DNA from 4 places in the Paenisporosarcina sp. P4_D4 genome. Region 2 is predicted to be linked to each of the others. Evidence: riboswitches for the same ligand, from Rfam matches in the RefSeq annotation. Region 2 holds a riboswitch; each other region holds the start of a gene.
The links. Region 2 has a riboswitch for S-adenosylmethionine ahead of AC1DSL_RS00080 (O-acetylhomoserine aminocarboxypropyltransferase/cysteine synthase family protein). Riboswitches for the same ligand answer to the same signal wherever they lie in the genome.
Positions count from the first base shown of each region.

Region 1 (4,511 bases), on a different contig from region 2:
GAGGAAACGCATAATTGATTTTCATTCAAAGCAGCGACTGCAGCATGCTGTATTGCAGGGAAAAGGCTGACGAATAAATGGTCTTGAATCAGGTTCAGGGCTTCAATCATCTCTTTGTTACCAACTGCAAAACCGACACGCCATCCTGCCATGTTGTAGGTTTTAGATAACGTATACATCTCAATTCCTATTTCCTTAGCTCCTTCAGCTTGTAGGAAACTTACCGGTTTAACACCGTCAAATCCAATGGCTCCATAGGCGAAATCGTGTGATACAGCAATTCCATTTTCTTTTGCGAACTCGACGGTTTGGTTGAAGAATTCAAGGTCTGCCGTTGCTCCAGTTGGATTATTTGGATAGTTAAGATACATGAGTTTTGCGCGTTCTTTCGTGTCTTGAGAAAGCATATTGTAATCAGGTAAAAAGTTGTTTTCGGCGACTAGTGGCAATGTTTCATATTGAACGTCAGCCATGACGACTCCAGATAAATAATCCGGATAACCTGGGTCAGGCAGTAACATCAAATCTCCAGGATTCAGTACAGCAATCGGCAACTCCACAAGTCCAATCTTCGTTCCGAATAAAACCGCAACTTCTGTAGTTGGGTCAATCTCAACATTGTATTCTCTTTTATAAAAGTCTGCTGCAGCTTCCTTCAATTCGCCAATTCCACGAAATGGCGAATATTTATGTGTAAGGGGATTTTCTGCAGCTTCTTGTAAGGCTTTTACGATGTGTGGAGGTGTTGGTTGGTCAGGATTTCCTTGACCTAAATTGATCACATCGCGACCCTGTGCTACTGCAGCTCCTACTTTTTGAACAAGTGAAGCAAAGAATTGTGGTGGTAATTGTTGAAGCTTCTTAGAAAGTTCCATGGTTTTTCCTCATTTTCTGAAATAGTTGCAATCATCAGCCAAATCTTATAATCTTTTGTGTATCTTGTCTACAGGGGGTGTACCCATGAAAATCGCATGCATTCAGCTCGACGTAGCGTTTGCCGAGCCTGAAAAAAATTTTTACAACGTTCAAAAGTACATAAAAAAGGTCGCAAGTGAGGGTGCAGAGCTCGTTGTATTACCTGAAATGTGGAATACTGCTTATGCATTAACGGAGTTAGAACATCTTGCAGACGTCGAAGGGCAACGAACAAAAGAATTTCTTTCCGAGCTGGCCCGTACATATCATGTCCATATCGTAGGAGGGTCGGTTTCTACGAAAAAAGGAGACAGCTTCTACAACACAATGTACATCTATTCGAATGAGGGTAACCTAGTGTCCGAATATGATAAAGCGCATTTGTTCCGTCTCATGGATGAACATCTATACTTAAAAGCAGGAAATCAATCAAATGTATTTTCATTAGGTTCTATTCAAGCAGGAGGGGTCATATGTTATGACCTAAGGTTTCCTGAATGGTTAAGGTCACATGCATTAGCCGGAGCGAAAGTGCTCTTCTTACCAGCACAATGGCCTGAAACTCGTATTGATCATTGGAGAATCTTGCTTCAAGCCCGTGCAATCGAAAATCAATGTTTTGTCATCGCCGTCAATCGAACTGGGAACGATCCGAACAATCAGTTCAATGGCCAATCCATGATCATTGCACCTTGGGGGAAAGTGTTATGGACTGGAGCTGATGATGAAGAGTACGCAATCATTGATGTTGATTTTTCAGAAGTTGAAGAGGTACGTACTCGCATACCGGTATACGAGGATCGCAGACCTTCGCTATATGAACCTTTGTTTGAAAAATGAAAATAATTTTCAAAAAGTGTTTGACACGTGTATAAAAACATCGTAAGATTTACTTCAGCAACAAAACAACCAAACAACTACATATGGAAATTTATCAAGAGAGACCGAGGGATAGGCCCTATGACGTCCGGCAACCCCCAGCACGAGCTGGGAAGGTGCCAATTCCTACAGAATGATTTCATTCTGAAAGATAACCAAAAATCCATTTTTCGGTGCCTCTTTCATGATGAAAGGGGCATTTTTTATTTGGCAAAAAGGAGCTTGTGATGATAAAAATTAATGATTTATCTAAAGAGTACATAACGAAAAAAGGAACGGTTATAGGTGTTGATCGCGTAAATCTCACCATCAATGAAGGGGAAGTGTTCGGTATTGTCGGATACTCAGGTGCAGGCAAAAGCTCATTATTGCGGTGCATCAATCTACTTGAACGGCCAACAAGCGGACAAATTGAAGTGAATGGACTGGACCTCACAAAATTAAAAGGAGAAAAATTACGTAAAGCCCGCTTGAAAATCGGCATGATCTTTCAACACTTTTACTTAATCAGTCAAAAAACAGTTGCTCAGAATATTGCCTTCGCATTAAAGGCAGCTAATACACCAAGTGAAAAAATGGAGACCCGCGTTTTGGAGTTACTAGAAATGGTTGGTTTGACAGATAAGAAAGATGTTTATCCGGCCCAATTAAGCGGTGGACAGAAGCAGCGTGTCGGAATTGCTCGTGCACTGGCAAACAATCCTTCCGTCCTGCTGTGTGACGAAGCAACTTCAGCGCTTGACCCGAATACGACCTTATCTATTCTGCGCTTGCTCAAAAAAATCAATCGCGAATTGAACATCACCATTGTGTTGATCACACACGAAATGAATGTGGTAAAAGAAATATGTGATCGCATGGCCATCATGCAAGATGGACGGGTGGTTGAAGAGGGAACGGTCTACGATATTTTCTCCAATCCAAAAGCAGAATTGACGAAAGAGTTCATCAGTAGCGTCGTCTCATTCGAAGTACCCCAATCCATTTTGGATCAAGTCACTGGGCGTATTGTGAAAGTGCTATTTAAAGGCAATGTGGCGGGAGAAGGTGTCATCTCGGATATGATTCAGAATTTTGATGTACGAGGAAATTTCTTGCATGGCGCGATTGAATACATTCAGGAAATACCACTCGGTTTGTTTTTGATGGAAATTCAGGGACAACCAGAAAATATAACAAGAGCCATCACGTATATGGAAGGACGTGGGGCGCAAGTGGAGGTGGTACGTAATGGGAATTGATATACCGCATGTAATTGAAATGTGGCCAGACATCCTGAATGCATTCGGGCAATCGATGTATATGATTGGGGTTTCATTAACAGTCGCAATCATTATTGGCTTACCATTGGGGATTGTGCTTTTTGTTACAGACCGAGGTTTATTTTTAGAAAATCGATTTGTTAAAGGAACACTCGGTTTTATTGTCAATATGGTGCGTTCCATTCCATTTATCATTTTGTTGGTAGCTCTTATTCCTTTAACCAAATTACTGGTAGACTCAACGATTGGTCCAGCAGCTGCAAGTGTATCATTGTCAGTTGCCGCAATTCCTTTCTTCGCCAGAATTGTGGAAACGTCTCTTCGTGAAATTGATAAAGGGGTGATTGAAGCAGCCATTGCAGTTGGCGCGACACCTTGGATGATCATCAAGGATGTATTATTGCCTGAAGCAAAAACCAGCATCGTGCAAGGCATTACGATGACCATCATTAGTTTAGTAGCATACTCCGCCATGGCGGGTGTGGTTGGAGGCGGCGGTATTGGAGACTTAGCCATTCGCTTCGGATATTACCGTTACGATGAAACAATCATGATGGTGACAGTTGTCATTTTAATTGTTCTCGTTCAAGTCATTCAGCAGCTGGGTGACTGGACGTCAAAAGCAATAGATAAACGATAAAAAGGGAGAGAAATAGAGATGAAAAAAGTTTTATTTATGTTCATTCTAGTCTTAATGACAGCAGCACTTGCTGCATGTGGAGGAAGCGACAAAGAGTCAAAAGGTAATGCGGACAATGACAAATCAGTGACATTAGGCGGATCAGCAGGTCCATATAGCGACATGCTCAATAAGGCAATCAAACCCGCTCTTGAAGAGAAAGGATACAAAGTGAAAATCGTTGAATTCAGTGACTATATTCAACCGAATATTGCGTTGGACAATGGAGATATTGACGCAAATCTTTTCCAACACTCGATTTACTTGGAAAACTTCTCAAAAGAAAATGATATGGAATTGACAGGCTTAATTGCAGTGCCGACAGCACCAATGGGTATTTACTCCAACAAGTTCAAATCTGTTGAAGAGATCAAGGATGGAGCAACCATTGCCATTCCGAATGACCCGGTGAATGCAGCTCGTACATTATTAATCTTGCAAGACCATGGATTAATTGAATTAGACCCTAATGCAGAACCATTGAAGGCGTCTGAAAAGGACATTAAATCAAATTCGAAGAACTTGGTGTTCCAACCAATTGAAGCTGGCCAACTTCCACGTGCAGTGGACAGTGCGGACTTAGCAGCTGTACCTGGTAACTTTGCTTTGGCAGCGGAAATGAACCTGCTGGATGCGATTTTGCTTGAGAACATGCCGGACCGATACCGCAACTTAGTTACTGTAACGACAGCAAACAAAGACTCACAATTAGCGAAAGATTTAATTGAAGTCGTGGAAGCACCAGAATTCGAGGAAATCATCGATGCGGAATTCGT
Region 1 covers NZ_JBFUIO010000013.1:43,389-47,899, reverse strand. The annotation lists gene AC1DSL_RS05855 (aminotransferase class I/II-fold pyridoxal phosphate-dependent enzyme) at 1-875, opposite strand, end outside; gene AC1DSL_RS05850 (carbon-nitrogen family hydrolase) at 961-1,755, shown strand; SAM riboswitch class I at 1,844-1,952, shown strand; gene AC1DSL_RS05845 (methionine ABC transporter ATP-binding protein) at 2,022-3,035, shown strand; gene AC1DSL_RS05840 (methionine ABC transporter permease) at 3,025-3,696, shown strand; gene AC1DSL_RS05835 (MetQ/NlpA family ABC transporter substrate-binding protein) at 3,715-4,511, shown strand, end outside.
Region 1: another riboswitch for S-adenosylmethionine. It lies ahead of AC1DSL_RS05845 (methionine ABC transporter ATP-binding protein); the one in region 2 lies ahead of AC1DSL_RS00080 (O-acetylhomoserine aminocarboxypropyltransferase/cysteine synthase family protein).

Region 2 (4,511 bases):
ATGACTTTATTAGCCGTAATGACATGACAACCTTTTTGAATGGCCTTACATAAATAATCGTAAGCAGGGTCTTCTCCCACAATGGCTTCAAAAACAATTTGAAGATCTGGGATAGCTTCAATTTCATCAAAGTTGTCAGTGAACAATACATCTGGAGCTGCCATGCGACTTTTTGTCTTATCTCTTATCAGAATTGCTTTGATGTCTATATCTAATCCAAGTGATTCTTTTAATTGATCCTTTTTCTCATTAAGTATTTGGTAAATACCTTGACCAACTGTGCCAAAACCTAAGATTGCTGCTTGAATCGTCGCCATGACTTTACCCCCAAGTGAACAGATAATATATCTCCCCATGTCTCAAATTCAGTCAGAAAGCCATCATGACCGAATCTTGTGTTGACCATACAGAAATGATGATTAGGAACGAGATGCGCAAAAGAGCAAATGTCCTCAGGTGGATATAGTAAATCATATGTGAATGCTATGGTAATCACTTTTGCTTCAAATTGCTTTGCCGCAATTTCTATACCCCCTCTATCCCTTCCGATATCATGGGTATTCATTGCTCTTAACAAGGTAAGGTAGCTATTCGCATCAAAACGGTTAGCCAGTTTTACCCCTTGATATTTCATATAGGATTCGATTTCGAACAATCCATCGCTTCTGGTCTTTCTGGCAAAACGGTTCTTATGTAATTGTTCACTACGATAAGTAACCAGCCCCGCCATTCGAGCCGTTTCAAACCCCTTGATCTCCGAGGAACAGGTATAGTTTCCATTGAGATAATTCGCATCCGTCTCAATTGCATGGATTCCAATGTAGTTAAAAGCAATACCTGTGTCACTTAGATAAGGGGTAACTGCTAAAGGAATAAGAATATCCATATCTTTTGGATAAAGTAATCCCCACTCCAAAACACGCATGCCACCAAGTGACCCACCAACTACCGCATGAAGCCGATTAATACCCAAAGCTAGTAATGCCTTTTTTTCCGCATGCACCATATCACGAATTGTAATTGTCGGAAAGGATGATCGATATGGATTGCCTGTAGAGGGATTGATGGTCAACGGCCCCGTCGTACCCGAGCATCCTCCAAGGACATTCAGTGTAATAACTCGAAAAGAGTCGGTATCAATATTCTTTCCCGGTCCAATTAACCCGCTCCACCAGCCCGGTGATTCCTTTGATCCAACGGCATATTGATTGCCAGTTAACGCATGACAAACCAAAACAACTGGTGCTTCTGAAGGACCAAGAGTTTCATATGAAAGTTCAACATGCTCAAGCCATTCTCCAGACTCTAGTTGAAAATTCCCGATTGTCACACTTCCTGTTGCCATTAAATTCACCTCCACATTAAACCGTTACGACGGTGGCATGTTCTATTGCTTTCCCCAAATCGGCTACCAGGTCTTTCACAGATTCCAATCCTACTGATAGACGAATCAACTCTTCCGTTACACCCGATTGCTTCAACTCTTCACTGCTTAACTGTTGATGGGTTGTTGAAGCAGGATGGATAATGAGCGATTTTGCATCCCCTACATTAGCCACATGCGACCAGATTTGGACATGGTCGATAAGTTTTCGTCCTGCTTTCCGACCTCCTTTAATGCCAAAATTCACAATCGAGCCGTATCCATTCTTTAAGTACTTGTTTGCCAATTGATGAGATGGATGAGATTCGAAACCATTGAAACTTACCCATTCTACTGCCGGATGATTTGCTAAGTATTGTGCGACTGCAATTGCATTTTCATTATGTTTCGGTACGCGGAGATGCAATGTTTCAAGACCTTGCAAAAAAGCGAATGCATTATCCGGGCTTAGGCATGGACCGAAGTCACGCAGTAGCTGGACCCGCAGTTTAATCGCGAAAGCCACTTGGGGGACATCAATCCCGTAACGAAGGCCATGGTAGCTCGTATCCGGTTCCGTAAAGCCAGGAAACTTCTCGCTGTTCCAATCAAACTTACCTGCATCCACAACGACACCGCCGATTGACGTACCGTGTCCCCCAATCCATTTCGTAGCTGAATGAACGACTACATCCGCACCGAATTCGATAGGGTTGCTTCCGTATGGCGTTGCAAACGTATTATCGATAATCAACGGAATTCCGTTCTCGTGTGCAATGTCAGCTACAGCTTCTACGTCCAAAACATGAAGGCTTGGGTTTCCGATGATTTCCCCGAAAATGGCTTTCGTTTTATCGGTAATGGCCCCGCGGAAATTCTCAGGATCGGTGGAATCTACAAACTTCACCGTGATTCCATACCGTGGAAGTGTATTGGCAAATAGATTGTAGGTCCCACCATACAAATTGCCAGCAGCGACGATTTCATCACCGGCTCCTGCTACATTCAGAATGGAGAAGGCTATCGCAGCCATGCCACTCGATAGGGCTACCGCTGCTGTGCCACCTTCCAATAACGCGATTCGCTGTTCAAATACGTCCACAGTCGGGTTGCCGATGCGTGAATAAATGTGTCCAGTTTCCTGCAAGGCGAATAAGTTTTGGGCATGTTCCGTATCTCTGAAAACAAAAGAAGTTGTTTTGTAGATTGGCACTGCACGGGAACCCGTGATTGGGTCCGGCTGCTGACCTCCGTGTAAAAGTAGAGTTTCCGGTTGAAGATTTGTCATTGTTTTCCCTCCTGGATTGTGTTTTAGATGGAAGTGTGGAGGCGAAAGAGGAGTTTTATGAACAGAAAAAAGCCCCGTCTTCGCTTAAGAAGAGGGGCTCACAAGTGCGTGATCCTCCTCTTATCTTTCAGATCTCCACTAAAGAAATCTGTAGGAATTAGCACCTTTGCAAGTTAATCACTTGCCGGTTGCCGGGCATCGCAGGGCCTAGTCCCTCCGCCACTCTAGATAAGAGTATTTGATTTAGTTTTCCATCTTGAGAATCAGTATATGTTTAATATCCATAAATAGTCAAGAATTATTTATATAATTTTTTGAAACTTCTGCCAACACTCAAACGTTTAAAGAGTTAGTGAAAAAAAGGGGTTGGGAATATGAATCTTGCATTATGGGTGCTAATCACCTTACTATCAGGTTATTTAATTGGCTGTCTCCACGGTTCAAATGTGGCGCAACGGCTTTCTGGGGTGAATGTAAAGGAACAGGGAGTAAAGAATGCGGGGGCATCCAATGCCACTATTGTATTAGGCTGGAAATACGGGGCACTCGTTGCATTTGTTGATATTGGTAAAGGAATACTTGCAATCGTCCTTTTGCGTCTTATATTCGAATCTACTGATCTTTCCTTGGAGTATCAATGGGTCCTATTATTTCTTGTGGGGGCATCTGTCGTAATAGGTCACAATTATCCATTTCAGATGCATTTTGATGGTGGTAAAGGAACGGCATCTGTTATTGGAGTGATGTTAGTACTGGATTGGAGAATCGGATTGGTTGGACTTATCTTGCTGATTGTCGTTTCATTGGTGACAGATTACTTATTAATCGGTGTACTGTTCTTATATATTACATATATCATTTTAGCCTTTTTGATTACAGAAAGTACTATGCCAATTGTCATAACCACCGCACTCTTCTTACTTGCGTTATGGAAGCATCGCGAGAATATACACCGTTTGAGATCCGGGATGGAACCACGAGTTTCTTCGGTTATCAAAAAGAAAAAAGTGACTCACTCCAATTAATTGGGGAATCTATTTTTTATTCCGAATTTACTAAAAAGTCGTTAAAATTTCATTCGGCCAGAACAATCATTATTCCGTGAACCGAATGAAAGTGCTAAACTGAGGTAAGGGGTAAAGACTACTGGCCCGCATCATGTCGGTCAATATCTGCCCGACTCCGAACCAACTTTTCTAAGGGAGATGAAACCATGCAAGAAACATTAATCGAACGCCTTGTACGTTATGCCAAAATTGATACACAATCAGATGCTGAAAGCACCACTTGTCCATCTACACCAGGTCAGTGGGACTTATTGCACGAACTAGAAAAAGAATTGGCTTCAATCGGAATGGAAGACATTTCACTTGATGACAATGGTTATTTATTTGCCACTTTGCCTGCAAATTCAGAACGTGAATTGCCAACAATCGGCTTTTTAGCTCACGTCGACACAGCAACTGATTATACAGGTAAGAATGTAAACCCTCAGCGTATCGATTGCTATGAAGGTGGCGACATCCGATTAAACGAAGAAACCGTTATGTCTCCTGACGATTTCCCAGAGCTTAATAATTATATCGGGCACACTTTAATAACAACAGATGGCACGACTTTACTAGGTGCCGACAACAAAGCAGGAATTGCTGAAATTATGACAGCTATGGAGTTTCTAATTAATAATCCAGACATTAAACACGGCAAACTTCGTGTTGCCTTTACTCCAGACGAAGAAATTGGGCGTGGGCCACATAAATTTGATGTTGAAAAATTTGATGCCAAGTATGCTTATACAATGGATGGCGGACCTCTTGGAGAACTTCAATTTGAAAGTTTCAATGCAGCTGGTGCTAAAGT
Region 2 covers NZ_JBFUIO010000001.1:13,124-17,634, reverse strand. The annotation lists gene AC1DSL_RS00090 (homoserine dehydrogenase) at 1-317, opposite strand, end outside; gene metX (homoserine O-acetyltransferase MetX) at 290-1,345, opposite strand; gene AC1DSL_RS00080 (O-acetylhomoserine aminocarboxypropyltransferase/cysteine synthase family protein) at 1,362-2,651, opposite strand; SAM riboswitch class I at 2,769-2,886, opposite strand; gene AC1DSL_RS00075 (glycerol-3-phosphate acyltransferase) at 3,026-3,676, shown strand; gene pepT (peptidase T) at 3,865-4,511, shown strand, end outside.

Region 3 (4,511 bases), on a different contig from region 2:
TCTTACTTTCCAGAAGAGACAGTTTTTGAATATACGGAGTAAAAAAAATGGCCTGCACATGAAGTGCAAGCCATTTTTGTATTCTAGATAATTGGACCGCCATTAGAAATAATGTCTTCAGACACTGATCCAAATTTATTGAAGTTCTCACGGAATCGATTAGCCAATTCTTGTGCTTTTTTATCGTATGCTGCTGGATCCGCCCATGCATCGCGTGGGTTTAATACGTCAGAAGGTACGCCAGGTACTTCTTTAGGAATAGCTAAACCGAATGCTGAACCTTTATCCATTTCAACATTATCTAATTTGCCTTCCAATGCAGCACGAACCATCGCACGTGTATAAGAAAGTTTCATACGGCTACCAACGCCAAATTCGCCGCCTGTCCAGCCAGTATTTACAAGGAAGACTTGTGCATCATGCTCATCTATTTTCTTCCCTAACATTTCTGCATATACAGTTGCAGGAAGGGGAAGGAATGGAGAACCGAAACAAGTTGAGAATGTTGCTTGTGGAGATGTAATTCCACGTTCTGTACCAGCAAGCTTCGATGTAAATCCACTTAAGAAGTGATACATCGCTTGTTCTTTCGTCAACTTACTGATTGGAGGTAATACCCCAAACGCATCAGCAGTTAAGAAAATGATGGTTTTTGGATGACCTGCTACAGAAGGATCAACAATATTGTCGATTGCTTGTAATGGGTAAGCGGCACGCGTGTTTTCAGTTAACGAAATATTTTCGTAGTCAGGTATACGCGTTTCAGGATCCAATACTACGTTTTCCAATACAGAACCAAAACGGATTGCATCGAAAATTTGTGGTTCATTTTCACGTGTTAAGTTAATTGCTTTTGCGTAACAGCCGCCTTCAATATTGAATACGCCGTTATCTGACCAGCCATGCTCATCATCGCCGATTAATTTACGATCTGCATCAGCAGATAATGTTGTTTTTCCTGTTCCGGACAATCCGAAGAACAAAGCAACATCGCCTTTTTCACCAACGTTTGCAGAACAGTGCATCGGTAGGATGCCTTGCTCAGGGAGCAAGTAGTTCATAATAGAGAAAATTGATTTTTTCATTTCACCGGCATACTCAGTACCACCGATTAAAATGATGCGTTTTTCCATTGACACAATGATAAACGTTTCGGAACCTGTACCATCGATTGCAGGATCTGCTTTGAAAGTCGGAGCATAAACGATTGTGAATTGTGCTTCATGCGATGCCAACTCATCTTTAGACGGACGAATGAATAATTGGTGTGCAAAAAGGTTATGCCAAGCATATTCATTGATTACTTGCAATGAAAGGCGAGATTCTTTATCCGCACCGGCAAAGCCATTAAAGACAAATAACTCTTCTTTTGTTTTTAAATAGTTCACAACTTTTTTATATAAAGAGTTGAAAATTTCAGATGATATTGGTTGGTTTACTGAGCCCCAATCAATCTTGTCTTTCGAGCTATCTTCCACAACAACATATTTGTCTTTAGGAGAACGTCCTGTATATTTTCCTGTCACTACTTTTACAGCTCCAGTTGGTGTTAAGACAGCTTCTCCACGTAATGTTGCTTTCTCCACAAGTTGTGGGACTGAAAGTTGCACATGCACGTTTTGGCCATTTAACAAGTCGTTCAGCTCGTTCATCGTGTTCACTGAATTCATGTATATGTACCTTCCTTTATCGTATATTACCCTTAAATCGGGTTAACCTTGATTCGAAAATTAGTATAACACATTACGCTTAATAATCTACACTAATAGCCTAATTAATTTTATCTGATTTTCGAACATTTATATAGAACGAAAAAAATATTTGACAAGGCTTCATTAGTTTATTATGATGTAAAACTGAACGGATACTCTTATCCCGAGCTGGTGGAGGGGTCAGGCCCTATGAAACCCGGCAACCTGCAGTTATGAACCAAGTAGTAATTGGCAAAGGTGCTGAACCTGAAGCAAGGTGTATTCCTTGGATGATAAGAGTGAAAGGTGCCTATTAACGAATGCCTTTCCTCATGTTTTTACGTGAGAGAGGGTTTTTTTTATGACATCTCCCTTTATCCTCGTGTGCAGAAGCCCGAAAAGGCGGAAGGTTTTATTCTAATGAATAAGCTGGACATGGGAAATGAGTACCGTTTGAATTTTCCGAGAGCAATCTCGAAGGATATAGGAGGAATATTAAATGACAACTCGTCGTCTATTTACATCAGAATCAGTAACAGAAGGGCATCCGGACAAAATTTGCGATCAAATCTCAGACGCAATTTTAGATGCTATTTTAACTGAAGATCCAAATGCACGTGTTGCTTGTGAAACAACTGTAACAACAGGTTTAGTGCTTGTTGCCGGTGAAATCACAACATCTGCATACGTGGATATTCAAAAAGTCGTACGTGAAACAGTTCGTGAAATCGGCTACACACGTGCAAAATATGGTTTTGACTCAGAGACTTCTGCAGTATTGACTGCAATCGATGAGCAATCTGCTGACATCGCAATGGGTGTTGACAGAGCACTGGAAGCACGTGAAGGTTCGATGACAGATTCAGACATCGAAGCAATCGGTGCAGGTGACCAAGGTTTAATGTTCGGTTTTGCTTGTAATGAAACACCGGAATTAATGCCTCTTCCAATTAGTATGGCTCATAAGTTAGCTCGTCGTTTAGCATTAGTTCGTAAAGAAGAAATTCTTCCATACTTACGTCCAGATGGCAAAACACAAGTAACTGTAGAATATGATGAAAACAATAAACCGTTGCGTATTGACACAATCGTTATTTCTACTCAACATCACCCAGAAGTAACACTTGAGCAAATTCAACGTAACTTGAAAGAACATGTCATCAATCCTGTCGTTCCGGCAGAATTAATTGACGAAAATACAAAATACTTCATTAACCCAACTGGTCGCTTCGTAATTGGTGGACCACAAGGGGATGCTGGTTTAACTGGTCGCAAAATTATCGTAGATACTTACGGTGGATACGCTCGTCACGGTGGCGGCGCATTCTCTGGTAAAGATGCGACAAAAGTTGACCGTTCAGCAGCATATGCAGCACGTTATGTAGCGAAAAACATCGTAGCAGCAGGACTTGCTGACCGTTGCGAAGTTCAACTTGCATATGCAATCGGTGTTGCACAACCAGTATCAATTGCAATCGATACTTTTGGTACAGGCACTGTAGAAGAATCGAAACTTGTTGAAATTGTTCGCGATTCATTCGACCTTCGCCCAGCTGGAATCATCAAAATGTTAGATCTACGTCGTCCGATTTACAAGCAGACAGCTGCTTATGGACACTTCGGTCGCACAGACTTGGATGTACCATGGGAGAAAACAGACAGAGCGGCTACTTTGAAAGAAAAAGCAGGCGTTTAAGATTGAGAAGCCATTCCGGGTATGACCTGGAATGGCTTTTTTATTGGAAATTAGTGGGCGAAAGGGAACAAATCAATTTGAACGGGAATAAATTTAAGAATGCTTCAACATATTAAAAGGACCGGGCTCTATCACCCGGTCCTTACTATCCGTTTACTTTTGTTGTTGCATTGCCTTATAAATCTGTCCTTTTTCAGCATATTCTCTCACAATACGTTCCATATCTAATTTGTCTTCAGCATTCAACTCCCGAACCACTTTTGCCGGTCGTCCCAATGCAAGCATACCTGGGGGAATTACTTTACCGGGTGGAACCAAGCTGCCTGCTCCAATAAATGCACCTTCACCAATCTCTGCGCCATCCAGGACAATGGAACCCATGCCAATTAAGGCGCCTTTTCGTATAGTACAGCTATGCAAAGTTACTTGGTGTCCGATGGTGACTTCATCTTCCAAAATTAATGGAGCGGCAGGGCTTTGATGAAGGCAACACAAATCTTGAATATTAACTTTTCGGCCGATTCGTGTCGCATTGACATCACCACGAATAATGGTATTAAACCAAATAGTGGACTCTGGACCGATTGTCACATCACCACTTATTGTGACATAATCAGCAATATAAACAGATGGGTCAATCATGGGTGTTTTATCATTAAATGGATAAATCATTCTAAAACCTCGTTTCTTCTTGCCATATGGTTTCATTATACAAAAAAAGAGGAACTAAAAAAGGATGACTTCGTCGAATAAAGAAATAGAAGGAGCGATGATTATGTGGAAATGGGAAGCTGATGGACAGGCTAAAGCAGTCATCGCCATCGTACACAGCGCGTATGAACATCATCGTAGGTACGCCTGGGTTATAGAAGAGTTTAGAAGTTCAGGATTTCATGTTGTAATGGGGGATCTACCGGGGCACGGAGAATCGGCTCTCAATAAACAAGCACATGACGAGGATTTTCAATCCTATGGCACTTTTATCAATCACTTGATTGACGCTTCGCTTACATATAACTTACCCGTTTTTATTATGGGTCACGGGTTAGGTGCAACTTTAGTCATGCAAGTGCTTCAGGAAAAATCAATTGAATGTGCTGGAATAATTCTGACATCTCCTTGGA
Region 3 covers NZ_JBFUIO010000007.1:67,571-72,081, reverse strand. The annotation lists gene AC1DSL_RS03825 (hypothetical protein) at 1-42, shown strand, start outside; gene pckA (phosphoenolpyruvate carboxykinase (ATP)) at 84-1,670, opposite strand; SAM riboswitch class I at 1,868-1,991, shown strand; gene metK (methionine adenosyltransferase) at 2,191-3,387, shown strand; gene AC1DSL_RS03810 (gamma carbonic anhydrase) at 3,541-4,059, opposite strand; gene AC1DSL_RS03805 (alpha/beta hydrolase) at 4,163-4,511, shown strand, end outside.
Region 3: another riboswitch for S-adenosylmethionine. It lies ahead of metK (methionine adenosyltransferase); the one in region 2 lies ahead of AC1DSL_RS00080 (O-acetylhomoserine aminocarboxypropyltransferase/cysteine synthase family protein).

Region 4 (4,511 bases), on a different contig from region 2:
TGTGCTGGAAGTAGTTTGCATCCAAATCGCCATTTTCCAAATCCTCATTCGGTAAAATGTAATCTTGGTAAGTTTCAATTTTAAGTTCAATACCTTTTTCTTCAAGCAACGGTTTTGCTTGTTCCAAAATTTCTGAATGGGGTATGTTAGATGCTCCCACTACAAGTTCTTTACTGTCTCCACCTGATGATGAGCCAGCTCCTCCTCCACATGCCGCTAGAGTGATTGCACTTGCCGATAATAAAATTCCTGCTACAAATTTCTTCATCATTTTCTCTCCCTTTTTTTGTTTATTTGATCGAGCTTTCACCCGAAAGCACCTTAACGTTTGTCTGTTTTTGTTGTGATCGAATCTCCCACCCATTGGATGATAAAGACAATTAGTAAAATGATAATTGTGGAAACAACTGTTACATCTCCCCTACTGCGTTGGAAGCCATCTAAAAATGCGAGTGTTCCAAGACCGCCCGCTCCAATAATTCCTGCCATCGCGGTATAACCTACAAGGGCAATTGCTGTAACGGTCAGTCCTGAGATTAATGCAGGCATGGACTCTGGAAGAAGCACTTTCCAAATGATTGTGGAAGTTTTAGCGCCCATTGAGCGAGCAGCTTCAATTACACCTTTATCTATTTCACGTAATGCAATCAGGACCATGCGGGCATAAAATGGTGCTGCACCTATGATTAGTGCCGGTAATGCAGCATTTGCCCCACGAATCGTACCGAGTAGGAATTTAGTAAACGGAATCAACAAAATAATTAAGATGATAAACGGGATGGATCTGAAAATATTAACGAACGCCCCTGTTAACCAGTACACTATTTTATTTGCCCATAATTGACGAGGGCTAGTTACAAACAGCAAAATTCCAAGTGCAAGTCCGATTATGAAAGTTAAAACGGTAGCCATTGAAGTCATATATAACGTTTCAAGTGTGGCTTCCCACATTTTTTCCCAATCCACATTCGGTAGAAGGTTTTCAATCATGTGAAATCACCTCCGTATGAACATCTTGTCCATGTAAATAATCAATCGCTTGATTGATGGCATTTGAATCGCCATCGATTTGTAAATATAACGTTCCATATGCACCATTTTGAGTTTGTGCGATATTCCCTTGAACGATGTTAACTTCTACTTGATATTGCTTAATTAATCTTGATAGAATCGGTTGCTCCGTTCTATCTCCGACAAAAACTAGTTTCACAAGCTTGCCTGAGGGATATTGCTCTACCAAATGAGCAATCGTCTGGCTGGCTGACTCCGGACCATTTACCTGGGCAACAAAACGTTTCGTAATGGGTTGTTCAGGAGTTTGGAATATTTGAAGTACACTTCCCATTTCAACCACTTTTCCAGCTTCCATGACTGCAACCCGATGACAAATTTTACGGATGACATGCATTTCATGTGTAATCAGGACAATTGTCAAACCCAACCGTTTGTTGATATCTACCAATAGTTCCAATATGGCATCTGTTGTTTCAGGGTCAAGTGCTGATGTCGCTTCATCACATAGCAGCACTTCAGGATTATTGGCAAGGGCACGTGCAATTCCTACCCGTTGCTTTTGACCGCCGGATAATTGGGAAGGGTATGCTTTCTCCCTGCCTGTCAATCCAACTAGTTCGATTAATTCTTTAACTCGTTCTGAACGTTGCGTTTTGCTAATCCCTGCAATTTCTAGTGGGAATGAGATATTTTCCTCGACTGTCCGCGACCATAGTAAGTTGAAATGTTGAAAAATCATGCTTACTTTTTGTCTTGCACTACGAAGATCCTGTCCTGAACTGGACGAGATTTCGTGTCCATTTACAGTGACACTACCTGAAGTAGGTTTTTCCAAGCCATTTAATAATCGGATCAAAGTACTTTTTCCTGCTCCACTGTAACCGATTATGCCAAAAATCTCGCCTTGATCAATCGTCACATTCACGTCATCTACCGCTATGAGTTGTCCATTACCGGTTTCAAACCGTTTTGATAAGTTTTTTAATTGAATCATATTCACTTCACCTCTGAATTTATACACCATTTTATTTGTTTTCTTTATCATGCATTTGCACTGGCTGCATGTTTCGCATGAGTCAAGAAGTTTAAAACCACTTACCTGCACTCAAGCATAACGCGCGCAAATAAACTCTTTCATTTCATTTAATATCAACATCATTTTATTGAAATATCCTAAAAAAATAAAAATCCCTTCCGCAGACAAGCAGAAGGGACTAATGCACAATTATATACGTTAGACCGTTCTCTCATCTTTCAAAGCGAATTCGCTTTGAGTGATTTGGCACCATTTCACAAATTGTGACGGTTGCCGGGCTTCATAGGGCACTTCCCTCAGCCTCTCTTTATAAGAGTTTACGATATTAAGTTTTTAGTTACGAATGATAATGTAACACGTTCAAATGCGAACGTCAATTTTTTTTTTGCAAACGATTATATAGATAGGGAACTGATTGAAAAGCATAAACTTTTTCAACTATTTGACCATTTTCCGCAATGAGTAAACAAGGGACGCTTTGGATTTGATAATCGACCGCTAAACTTTCTACATAGTTCAAGTTTGCTTTCCCTATTTGCAAATCTGGCAAAAGTTCTTCCACAACGTCCATCATTTTTGAGGCAACTTGGCAAGTTCCACACATGGGCGTATATAAATAATAAGCTGCCCTCTTTGCGTTTTGAGAATGATTTTCCCACTCCGCTCGCGTCCATTCTTTCATTGTATTCATCCTTTAGGCAATAAATTCCGCTTTAACATCGATATTCGCTCCGAGCAACACAGTCGCTAGAACTTTCATTGGTGTAGTCGCAACTTCTCGGTAGGCTGGATCAGTATATAAATGAAGTGCTTCGGGAAATTCACGTTTAATGAGCGCACGTAATTTCTCTCCGGACTTATCAGCATCGACAAATACATAAATCTCCAACTGATCGTAGGGGGCTAATATTTCTTCCAATCGCGTGGGGCTGACTGTTCCGTTCGTGCAGATAATTTCAACTGGCTCTGCAATAAGTCGCAGAATCCGCTGTTTATCTGATCGACCTTCTACAATTATGACTTTATCTATTGGCATGGGATCACTCCTGGCTGTACTGACATAAAAGATTGTTTAAAAAGTTTTCTTGAAACGGAGTCCATCAGGTTGCAACTCTTCCCGATCACAACCATTGCCACTCTTTTCAATATCCCGTTTTAAACTCGCTGTTATAATCGACATATGCAAAAAACGCCGAACAAATGTCGGCGTTCAACTAACGATATTACTCTTGTGTCATTTCTTCGTATTGCTCAGCCGTCATTAATGAGTCCACTTCAGACAAATCTGTAGGTTCTACAACGATCATCCATGCATTCTCGTATGGAGATTCATTCACGAATTCAGGACTGTCTTCCAATCCGCTGTTCACTTCAACTACTTTACCACTGATTGGTGCGTATAGCTCAGAAACTGTTTTAACAGATTCAACACTGCCAAATGGTTCGTTCGTTTTGATTTCGTCGCCTACTTGTGGAAGTTCTACGAATACAATATCACCAAGCTCAGATTGAGCGAAGTTAGTGATGCCGATGCGTGCTTTTCCATCTTCAACTTTAACCCATTCGTGTTCCTCAGAGTAGCGTAATTCTTTTGGTGTGCTCATTAATACCCCTCCAAATATGTAATATATTCAACTTCAGTTTGACATAATCTTTCCTTAAAAACAAGAACAGAAAATCAGCTTTTCCAATTCACAGTAAAATCCGACTCCTTAAAACCTACTGTGGCTTTCAAGCCGTCCGTCACAAGGGGTCTCTTAATGAGCATCCCGTCTGAAGCAAGCAATTCATATTGTTCTTCATCTGACATCGTCGGCAGTTTATCTTTTAAACCAAGCTCCCTGTATTTCATTCCACTCGTGTTATAAAACTTCTTAAGCGGCAACCCACTTGTCTCTACGATCTTTTTCAACTCTTCCTTTGAAGGGGGAGTTTCTACAATATGTACATCATGATACGTAAGACCTTCGGCATCCAACCATGCTTTAGCCTTTTTGCAAGTACTACATTTCGGATATCCATAATACGTAATAGCCATCATTAAACCTCCTTATCATCATTTTAACCAGTCTATCAAAAAATAAATCCGAACACCTCATCAGAAGCGTTCGGATTTTTTATTCTACGTTTTTCTTTGCGTCAATCAAATATTTTCACTTGTTTATTTCCAGTTTTGAAGGAAGTTCTCCTTAGGTTCATCGAAGAACCTATCGGTGATTTTTAGTATTAATAGTTTTCTTAAAATACAAACAAGGCGAAGTGGCAGAAGCACTTCGCCTTGTTCAATAATAGGGTCAAATATCGAAATTTTATTAAACTACGTATTTCACAGCGTCAATCAATTTAACCGAAGCTTCACGTTTTTTGGCAATTACATTATAAGGAGTAGAGCGAGTCAATTTACGCAGTGCAGAAAGCATCATGCGTAAGTTATCGCCTTCAACTGCAGCAATCAATGTTT
Region 4 covers NZ_JBFUIO010000042.1:11,869-16,379, forward strand. The annotation lists gene AC1DSL_RS10815 (MetQ/NlpA family ABC transporter substrate-binding protein) at 1-268, opposite strand, end outside; gene AC1DSL_RS10820 (methionine ABC transporter permease) at 322-990, opposite strand; gene AC1DSL_RS10825 (methionine ABC transporter ATP-binding protein) at 983-2,008, opposite strand; SAM riboswitch class I at 2,259-2,366, opposite strand; gene AC1DSL_RS10830 (thioredoxin family protein) at 2,424-2,732, opposite strand; gene AC1DSL_RS10835 (toprim domain-containing protein) at 2,745-3,086, opposite strand; gene gcvH (glycine cleavage system protein GcvH) at 3,274-3,654, opposite strand; gene AC1DSL_RS10845 (arsenate reductase family protein) at 3,729-4,088, opposite strand; gene AC1DSL_RS10850 (acyl-CoA dehydrogenase family protein) at 4,363-4,511, opposite strand, start outside.
Region 4: another riboswitch for S-adenosylmethionine. It lies ahead of AC1DSL_RS10825 (methionine ABC transporter ATP-binding protein); the one in region 2 lies ahead of AC1DSL_RS00080 (O-acetylhomoserine aminocarboxypropyltransferase/cysteine synthase family protein).